Regions from separate parts of the Streptomyces sp. NBC_00289 genome, predicted to be linked through region 2. Evidence: riboswitches for the same ligand, from Rfam matches in the RefSeq annotation. Region 2 holds a riboswitch; each other region holds the start of a gene.
What was found. A riboswitch is a leader RNA that binds a small molecule or an ion and turns the genes downstream of it on or off. The one in region 2 is predicted to bind S-adenosylmethionine.

Region 1: it holds a riboswitch for S-adenosylmethionine, as region 2 does, so the genes downstream of both, thrC (threonine synthase) here and OG985_RS09985 (amino acid ABC transporter permease) in region 2, are expected to answer to the same signal.
Region 3: it holds a riboswitch for S-adenosylmethionine, as region 2 does, so the genes downstream of both, OG985_RS33180 (aminotransferase class V-fold PLP-dependent enzyme) here and OG985_RS09985 (amino acid ABC transporter permease) in region 2, are expected to answer to the same signal.

What each region holds. Positions count from the first base shown of each region.
Region 1 covers NZ_CP108046.1:5,573,371-5,576,570, forward strand. The annotation lists gene OG985_RS25330 (trehalose-6-phosphate synthase) at 1-159, opposite strand, end outside; gene OG985_RS25335 (glucosyl-3-phosphoglycerate synthase) at 277-1,221, opposite strand; SAM riboswitch class I at 1,382-1,536, shown strand; gene thrC (threonine synthase) at 1,552-2,835, shown strand; gene OG985_RS25345 (MoaD/ThiS family protein) at 2,898-3,173, shown strand.
Region 2 covers NZ_CP108046.1:2,103,624-2,106,823, reverse strand. The annotation lists gene OG985_RS09995 (putative leader peptide) at 1-8, shown strand, start outside; gene OG985_RS09990 (glutathione S-transferase C-terminal domain-containing protein) at 144-1,013, shown strand; SAM riboswitch class IV at 1,102-1,210, shown strand; gene OG985_RS09985 (amino acid ABC transporter permease) at 1,619-2,602, shown strand; gene OG985_RS09980 (amino acid ABC transporter ATP-binding protein) at 2,599-3,200, shown strand, end outside.
Region 3 covers NZ_CP108046.1:7,343,634-7,346,833, forward strand. The annotation lists gene trpD (anthranilate phosphoribosyltransferase) at 1-996, shown strand, start outside; SAM riboswitch class IV at 1,081-1,197, shown strand; gene OG985_RS33180 (aminotransferase class V-fold PLP-dependent enzyme) at 1,377-2,738, shown strand; gene OG985_RS33185 (Lrp/AsnC family transcriptional regulator) at 2,780-3,061, opposite strand; gene OG985_RS33190 (rhomboid family intramembrane serine protease) at 3,058-3,200, opposite strand, start outside.

The sequences.
Region 1 (3,200 bases), 3.5 Mb from region 2:
GGCGCCCGCGTCGGGCCCGATCGCCGACAGGCCGGAGACCAGCCCGCCGCCGCCGCGCCTGGCGTGCAGCGAGCCGTCCTCCCGCACCTCGTAGGAGACCGGGCCGCGGTTGGACGCGACGAGTACCTGGGCGCCCTGAGCAGCGCGGGTGGAAGCCATACGCCTCAACCTAGCCCGGCCCGGAAACGCTCAAACGTGCGGTCGGGTCTGCGGCCGGTCCGCGGGGCCGTATACGGAGTGTCCCGGTCCGCGCCACGGCCCCCGTCCCCGGCCTGGTCAGGCCACCTTTCGGGTGGCGTACTCGGCGATCTCCACCATCGGCGGCCGCTCCTCCGTGTCCACGGAGTAGGTACGCGGCTCGAATCCGTCCTCGCCCCGCTCGAACTGGGTGAGGGAGGGGCGGATCAGGTGGCCGCGGGCCAGCCGCAGCTGGGCCGTGCGGTAGATCGCGGCGGCCATCCGGCCCAGGGCCTGGCCGTCCTGGTGGCGATGCTTGCGCACGCCCACGTCGACCTGGGCCAGCGCGTCGAGCCCGACCAGGTGCAGGGCGTCGACCAGCATGCCCAGCTCCACGCCGTAGCCGACCGGGAAGGGCAGCTGTTCCAGGAGGGAGCGGCGGGCCGCGTACTCGCCGCCGAGCGGCTGTACGAAACCGGCCAGCTGGGGCCAGTGCATGTTCAGCAGCGGGCGGGCCATCAGTTCGGTGACCCGGCCGCCCTGGCCGGCCCGGCCGCCGAGCGGACGGTCGTACATGGCCTTGACCAGGTCGACGCCGGGATCGGTGAGCAGCGGCCCCACGATGCCGGAGACGAAGTCGGAGGAGAACTCCTTCAGGTCCGCGTCGATGAAGCAGACGATGTCCCCGCTGGTCACCAGGAGCGAGCGCCACAGGACCTCGCCCTTGCCCGGCACGGGCGGGATGTGCGGCAGGATGTCGTCGCGGTGGACGACCCGGGCGCCGGCCGCGGCGGCCACCTCGGAGGTGCGGTCGGTGGACCCCGAGTCGACGACGACTATCTCGTCGACGAGCGGGACCTGGTGCATGAGGTCGTGACGGATCACGGCGACGATGTCACCGACCGTCTCCTCCTCGTTGAGCGCGGGCAGTACGACGGAGACCGTCTGGCCCGTCATGCGCTTCGCGGCCAGGATCTTGTGCAGCGGGCGACTGGTCACGGACCAGGAGCGGGTGCTCAGCCAGCGCTCGACTTCTTCCAGCACAGTGCGCGGCTCCTCTGCGTTCTCTCGGCGAGTCTGTGATCAGCTGTGATCCATCTCGCGGTTCGGACGGCTATCTCAACTGTCCTGGCCTTCGGTTACAGTCTTGAACAACGCTGATGACCATCGCATGTCGGGGGTCGTTGCGTGGACAACTAAATACCGCTCATCCAGAGGGGCAGAGGGATACGGCCCGTTGAAGCCCCGGCAACCCTCCAGCCGGTCTCGTCGATCACTGTTGATCATTACGCGAGGCTCCCGGCTAGGGAAGGTGCCAAATCCGTCTTACGGCGAGATGCGTCGTGAGGAAGATGAGGAAAGGGCCTCGCCTCCATGGCTGTGCAGACTGTTGCAAGCACCACCGACTCCGTAGACCTCGGCCCCGCCGCGGCGCTCTCCTGCCGCGAATGCGGCCACCGCGTGCCCCTCGGCCCGGTCTTCGCCTGCGAGGAGTGTTTCGGCCCGCTCGAGATCGCCTACGACTTCTCGGCCTACGACACCGAGGAACTCCGCAAGCGTATCGAGGCGGGCCCCGCGAACATCTGGCGCTACGCGCCGCTGCTGCCCGTCCCGGCCGACGTGGCGGACAAGCCCAACATCAACCCCGGCTGGACCAAGCTCGTCCAGGCCGACAACCTGGCCCGCGAGCTGGGCGTCGACGCCGGCAAGCTCTTCGTCAAGGACGACTCCGGCAACCCGACGCACTCCTTCAAGGACCGTGTCGTCGCGCAGGCCATCGAGGCCGCCCGCGCCTTCGGCTTCACCACCCTCTCCTGCTCCTCCACGGGCAACCTGGCCGGCGCGGTCGGCGCCGCCGCCGCCCGGGCCGGCTTCCGCTCCTGCGTGTTCATCCCGCACGACCTGGAGCAGGGCAAGGTCGTCATGGCCGCGATCTACGGCGGGGAGCTCGTCGGCATCGAGGGCAACTACGACGATGTGAACCGCTTCTGCTCCGAGCTGATCGGCGACCCGGCCGGTGAGGGCTGGGGCTTCGTCAACGTCAACCTGCGGCCGTACTACGCCGAGGGCTCCAAGACGCTGGCGTACGAGATCTGCGAGCAGCTCGGCTGGCGGCTGCCGGACCAGCTGGTCGTGCCGATCGCCTCCGGCTCCCAGCTCACGAAGATCGACAAGGGTCTGCAGGAACTGATCAAGCTCGGGCTCGTCGAGGACAGGCCGTACAGGATCTTCGGCGCGCAGGCGGAGGGCTGTTCCCCGGTGTCGGTCGCCTACAAGGCCGGCCACGACGTCGTCCGACCGCAGAAGCCGGACACCATCGCCAAGTCGCTGGCCATCGGCAACCCGGCCGACGGGCCGTACGTCCTGGACATCGCGCGCCGCACGGGCGGTGCGGTGGAGGACGTCGACGACGAGCAGATCGTGGACGCGATCCGGCTGCTCGCGCGGACCGAGGGCATCTTCGCCGAGACGGCGGGTGGCGTGACGGTGGGTGTCACGAAGAAGCTGATCGAGAACGGTCTTCTCGACCCGACGCTGACGACGGTCGTCCTGAACACCGGTGACGGTCTGAAGACGCTGGACGCCGTGGCCGGTACGGGGCTGACGGCGACCATCCGTCCGAGCCTGGAGTCGTTCCGGGACGCCGGTCTCGCCTGAACCGTCGTTCCTCCCCGCGTCCCTTCGGGGCGCCCACCTGACATGACCGGAGGCCACACCGCATGAGCGTCAACGTCCGCATCCCCACCATCCTCCGCACCTACACGGGCGGCAAGGCCGAGGTGGCGGCCGAGGGCGCCACCCTCGGCGAGGTCATCACCGACCTGGAGAAGAACCACGCCGGTATCGCCGCCCGGGTCCTCGACGACCAGGGCAAGCTGCGCCGCTTCGTCAACGTGTACGTCAACGACGACGACGTGCGCTTCGAGCAGGGCCTGGAGACGGCGACTCCGGACGGGGCGGGCGTGTCGATCATCCCGGCCGTGGCCGGTGGCTGACCGGAGGGATAATTACCCTCGGTAATG
Region 2 (3,200 bases):
TCGGCTGAGCCCGGCCGCACCCCGCGCCCCCGGTGTCCTCCACGACACCGCCCCTGACGGCGCGCGCGAGTGCCCGCCGCACGCCGATCGCCCGACGTCGCTTCCGCCGCGCGTACGTCTGCGCACCTACCCCGGGGAGATCCATGTCCGTCACGCCGCTCGCCCCCGCCACCTCCGCATCCTCGGCCCCCGCCTTCCGCGGCCGCATCGGCCGGGACGCGCGCAGCGGGCACTACGCCGTACCGCGCCGCTACCGCCTCCATCTCTCGCCCGCCTGTCCCAACGGGCTGCGCATCGCCGTGGTCCACAGCCTGCTCGGCCTCACCGACGTCTGTCCGGTGACCGTCCTGGACGCCGTCCCCGACTGTTCCGACGGGGGGTACTCCGCACTGCGTCCGCTGTACGACGCGAGCGCGCACCGGTATGCCGGCGCGGCCGCGGGGCCGGTGCTCAGCGACGACTGGTCCGGCCGCATCGTCAGCACCCACGCCCCGGACGTGACGCGCGACCTGGCCCGGCACTTCGGCGGCGGCCGTCCGGCGCTGTACCCGTGCGGCGCCGAGACGGAGATCCACTCAGTGGAACGGCTGTGCGCCCGCGGCGTCGACGCGGCCGCGCAGCGCGCCGGACGTGCCGACGTCGACGCGACGGTGCGGGCGGCGGCGCTCGACACGCTGTTCGCCACGCTGGGATCGCTGGAGCGGCGGCTGGCCGCGCACGACTACCTGGTGGGCGACCAACTCACCGCAGCCGACGTCGAGTTGTGGGTCACTCTGGTCCAACTCGACACCGTGCACCGCCACCACCTGGACGCCGCGGCGGTACATCGCGTCGCCGACCACCCCGCCCTGTGGGCCCACGCCCGCCACCTGGCCGCCCACCCGGCCTTCGCCGCCCACCTCGACCTCGACGGCATCGCTCGCCGCCATCACGCCCGCTGCCGGGGGCTGGAGGCCGCCGGCGCGGCCGTACAGATCCTCGACTGGGCGGCCCACGCCGCCCGCAGGCCGTAGCCGTCCGGCCAACCGTCCACCCGGGCCGTCCACCTGATGGACCGGCGTTGACAGTCGTTCGGTGATTGTCTTGAATCAGCCCCAGAACGGTCATGAGTGTCAGCGACAAGCCCTGGCTAGCTGACCGGCAACCCTCGCACGCGGTGGGGTGCCCCAGGTGACGACCGGACCGGATGCCCTTTCGGTAAGCGCGAGGCCCACTGGGCCGTGACAGTGACAGGTGACGACATGTACGCAGCTCCCAGGACGGCCGCACGCCGCCCCTCGGGCTGCGTACCGCCCTGCGTGAACCGCCTGGTCGCCGATCGCCCCGTCGATCTGCTCCGCGTCAGCAGCGCACTGTGTAGCGCACCGGGCTGTGCCCGCTGTCGAGGCTGACGACTTCTCCGTAGGCCTGACCGCGCCGCCGCACCGCCTCTCGGCTCTCTGCCGACCCGTCTTCTGACGAACACCGCCCGCGCGGTGTGCCGTTGTCCGCCCAGCCCCCGGTTCCGCGCCATCCCGTGCGTCGCGTCGCGCAGCAGGCCTGTCCCCGTCCCGCTGCCGCGCCGTAGCCGCTCGACGCCGTCGCGGTCCCAGGTGTCCGACTCCGCCGGAGCCCCTCCATGAGTGAACCCCCTGGCGCCGCCGTGTCCCTCGCCGAGGCACCGCCACCCGCTGATACCCCGTCAAAATCCTTTACCGCCCAGCGGGTTCAGCCGCTGCGTCGGCCCGGCCGCTGGATCGCCACCGCGGTGGTCCTGGTCCTGGCGGCCCAGTTCGCCCACGGCCTGGTCTCCAACCCCTTCTACCAGTGGGACCGCTTCGGCTACTGGTTCCTGCGGCCGACCATCGTCGACGGGCTCCTGATCACCCTCGAAGTCGCCGCGTACAGCGCCGTGCTGGGGTTGCTCGGCGGCATCCTGCTCGCGCTGGCGCGGCTGTCGAAGAGCCCGGTGCTGCGGGCGGTCAGCTGGACCTACGTCTGGGTGCTGCGCTCGGTGCCGCTGATCGTGGTCCTGATCTTCCTGTACAACTTCAGCGCGCTCTACCAGACGTTGAGCGTCGGTGTGCCCTTCGGCCCCGCCTTCTTCAGGTTCGACGAGTCGAAACTCGCCACCGACATGGTCGTCGCCGTGATCGGCCTCAGCCTCAACGAGGCCGCGTACGCCGCCGAGGTGGTCCGTGGCGGCATCCTCTCCGTCGACCAGGGCCAGCACGAGGCGGCCGCCGCCCTCGGCCTGCCGAAGGGCTACCAGTTCACGAAGATCGTGTTCCCGCAGGCCCTGAGATCCATCACGCCGAACTACGTCAACCAGCTGATCGGCCTGATCAAGAGCACCTCGCTGGTCTTCTACGTGTCCCTGCTCGACCTGTTCGGCTCCGCACAGTCGATGGGCTCCACGTATCCCGGTGACATCGTGCCGCTGCTGCTGGTCGTCACCGTCTGGTACCTGATCCTCACGACCCTCGTCTCCGTCGTCCAGTTCTACGTCGAGCGGTACTACGCCCGGGGCGCCACGCGCTCCCTGCCGCCGACGCCGTTGCAGAAGCTGCGCACCGGTCTCACCGACCTGCGGGCCCGCATACGCAGGGAGGCAGCCGTATGACCGCCGAGATCCTCGAGATCGCGCCCGCCGCGGTCGAGATCCACGACGTGCACAAGTGGTACGGCGCCCACCGGGTGCTGGACGGCATCGACCTGACCGTGCGGCCCGGCGAGGTGACCGTCATCCTGGGCCCGTCCGGCTCCGGCAAGTCCACGCTGCTACGGGTGATCAACCACCTGGAGAAGCCGGAGATCGGCCACGTCAGCGTGGGCGGCGAGCTGATCGGCGTACGGCGGCACGGCGTGGGGCTCAAGGAGCTCAGCGAGCGGGCGATCCTGGCCCAGCGCAGCCGGATCGGCTTCGTCTTCCAGAACTTCAACCTCTTCCCGCACCTGACCGTTCTCGACAACGTCGCCGCCGCGCCGGTCGCCACCGGGAGGCTGTCCCGGCCCCGGGCCCTGGAGCTGGCGCGCGATCTGCTCGACCGGGTGGGCCTCGGCGACAAGATCGGCGCCTATCCGCGGCAGCTGTCGGGAGGCCAGCAGCAGCGCGTGGCCATCGCCCGCGCCCTCGCCCTGCGGCCCGGCGTCATCCTCTTCGACGAGCCGACCTCGGCCCTCGACCCCGAGCTCGTCGGCGAGGTCCTCGCCGTCATCAA
Region 3 (3,200 bases), 5.2 Mb from region 2:
CTGCTGTACGGCCGGGACCAGAGCGCCGAGGCGACGGCCTGGGCGATGGACCGGATCCTGCGCGGCGAGGCGACCGACGCACAGATCGCCGGGTTCGCGGTGGCGCTGCGGGCCAAGGGCGAGACCGTCGAGGAGATCGCCGGGCTCGTCCGGACGATGTACGAGCACGCGAACGTCATCGAGGTGCCGGGCGCGACCGTCGACATCGTCGGCACGGGCGGCGACGGCGCCAGGACGGTGAACATCTCCACGATGTCCTCGATCGTCGTGGCCGGCACCGGCGCGAAGGTCGTCAAGCACGGCAACCGGGCCGCTTCCTCCGCCTCGGGTGCCTCGGACGTCCTGGAGAAGCTCGGCGTCAATCTCGAACTGACGCCGAAGCGGGTCGCGGAGGTGGCCGAGGAAGCCGGGATCACCTTCTGCTTCGCGGTGAAGTTCCATCCGGCGCTGCGCCATGTGGCCGCCGCGCGCGGCCAGTTGGGTATCCGGACGACCTTCAACTTCCTCGGCCCGCTGACCAACCCGGCGAAGGTCAAGGCGCAGGCCGTCGGGGTGGCCGACCTGCGGATGGCGCCGATCGTCGCCGGTGTCTTCGCCGAGCGCGGCAACTCCTCGCTGGTGTTCCGGGGCGACGACGGTCTCGACGAGCTGACGACCACCGCCACCTCCCGGGTGTGGGTCGTCCGCGACGGCAAGGTCACCGAGGAGGCCTTCGACCCCCGGGACGTCGGCCTGGAGCTGGTGCCGGTGGAGGCCCTGCGGGGCGCCGACGCCTCGTTCAACGCGGAGGTGGCCCGACGGCTGCTGAGCGGGGAGACCGGGCCGGTGCGGGACGCCGTACTGCTGAACTCGGCGGCCGCGTTGGTCGCGCTGGAGCCCGGGGACGGGCCGCTCGCCGAGCAGATCCGGGCCGGCATGGAGAAGGCGGCCGTGTCGATCGACTCCGGCGCGGCCCGGCGGACCCTGGAGCGCTGGGTGGCGATCAGCAACGCCTGAGTTCCGCACGGTGTGACGCGAGGCGCAGTCCAGAATTCGGACTGCGCCTTGCGCGTGGAAGATCGTGTGGCAGGATGTTCGGCAGGTCATGAGTGACAGTCATGAGGCCCCGGCCGACTGTCCGGCAACCCTCCGTCCGTGGCGGGGTGCCCCGGGTGAAGACCAGGCCGTGGGCAGCGAGGTCCACGGCAAGCGCGGACCCCTCGCACTCTTTCGAGTGGATACAGCCCAGGGGTCCTGGTCTCGAGGGAGTCCCCCGTGAGCAAGCGAATGCGATAGGGCCGCAGAGCCCCGCCTCCGCATCCCCTTTTCTCTTCCTGTCCCGCGCCGAGCCGTACCCGCTCGCGTGGTGATTCCGCTGCTTCTCACGGGAGTTCGCCATGTCTGTCTCCACCGCTGCCGCCGCCCAGTCGCTTTGTTCCCCGCTGCCCGTTCTGGGTGGAGACGTCACCGTCCCGCTCGTCACGGGCGGCGAGGTCACCTACGCCGCGCTCGACTACGCGGCCAGCGCTCCCGCCCTGCAGCGGGTCTGGGACGACGTCGCCGCCTACGCGCCGTACTACGGCAGCGTGCACCGCGGGGCCGGATACCTCTCCCAGCTCTCGACCGACCTGTTCGAGAACGCCCGCCGGACGGTCGCGGAGTTCCTCGACTGCCGGACCGACGACCAGCTGATCTTCACCCGGTCCACCACCGACTCCCTGAACCTGCTGGCCGCCGCGCTTCCCGACGGCTGCCAGGTCTTCGTCTTCGAGACCGAGCACCACGCCTCGCTGCTGCCCTGGAAGGACGCCCGGGTCAGCTACCTCGACGCCCCGCGCACCCCGCGCCAGGCCGTCGAGACCCTGGAGCGCGCCCTCGCCGCCCGTGACCCGCACGGCCCGGCCCTGGTCTGCGTCACCGGCGCCTCCAACGTCACCGGCGAGCTGTGGCCCGTACGGGAGCTCGCGGCCGCCGCGCACGCCCACGGCGCCCGGATCGTCCTGGACGCCGCCCAGCTGGCCCCGCACCACCCGGTGTCGGTGCGGGACCTGGACGTCGACTGGGTCGCCTTCTCCGGTCACAAGCTGTACGCGCCCTTCGGCTCCGGAGTCCTGGCCGGCCGTGCCGACTGGCTGCGCGAGGCCGACCCGTACCTGGCCGGCGGCGGCGCCAGCCGCAAGGTCACCCGGCGTGAGGACGGGGGAGTGGACGTCGAGTGGCACGACACCGCCGCCCGTCACGAGGCCGGCTCGCCCAACGTCATCGGCGTCTACTCCATCGCCTCCGCCTGCAAGGCCCTCACCGAGGCCGGCTTCGACACCCTGGTCGCCCGCGAGCGGCACCTGATCGACACCGTGCGGGCGGGCCTCGCCGAGGTGCCGCAGGTGCGGATCCTGTCCCTGTTCGGGGACGACGCCCCGCGGGTCGGCGTGATCTCCTTCGTCGTCGAGGGCTGGAACAGCTCGCACTTCGCCGCGGCCCTCTCCGCCGAGTACGGCATCGGCGTCCGGGACGGCCTCTTCTGCGCCCACCCGCTGGTCCGCACCCTGCTGGGCAGCGACCCCCAGACCCAGGGCGAGTGCGGTGCCCCCGAGGCCGCGCCGGGCGAGAAGTCCCTCAACGCGATCCGGGTGAGCTTCGGCGCGGGCACCCCCGACGAGCACGTGGAGCGCTTCGTGGGGGCCGTGAAGGAGCTCGTGCGGGACGGCGCGCGCTGGCAGTACCGCACGGAGGGCGGCCGCTGCGTCCCGGCGGTGTGACGTCTGGGTCCGGTCCGTGCCCGGAGGCGGTGTTCAGGCGGTCAGGAGTCCAGGCCGATCGCGAACGCCGCCTCCAGGTCGTGCTGGGAGTAGGTGCGGAACGCGACGTGCGTGTCCGTGCCCTCCACGCCGGGGATCCTGCTGATCCGCCCGGGGATGACCTCGGCCAGGTCCTCGTGCTGCTTGACGCGGACCATCGCGATCAGGTCGTAGGTGCCGGTGACCGAGAAGACCTCGCTGACGGACTCCAGGGCCGCGATCGACTCCGCGATCTCGGGAATCCGGTCCACGCTGGTCTTGATGAGGACGATCGCGGTGATCACGGCTGGTTCTCTCCCTCGGGGGCCGGAGCTGGGGCGGCCTTCACTCTAGTGGTACGGCCGAAACGGACCCACGCGTAGCCGAAGCCCACCGAGAACCCCACGAGGTGCGCGAGATACGCCACGCCCGGTCCCTGGGCCG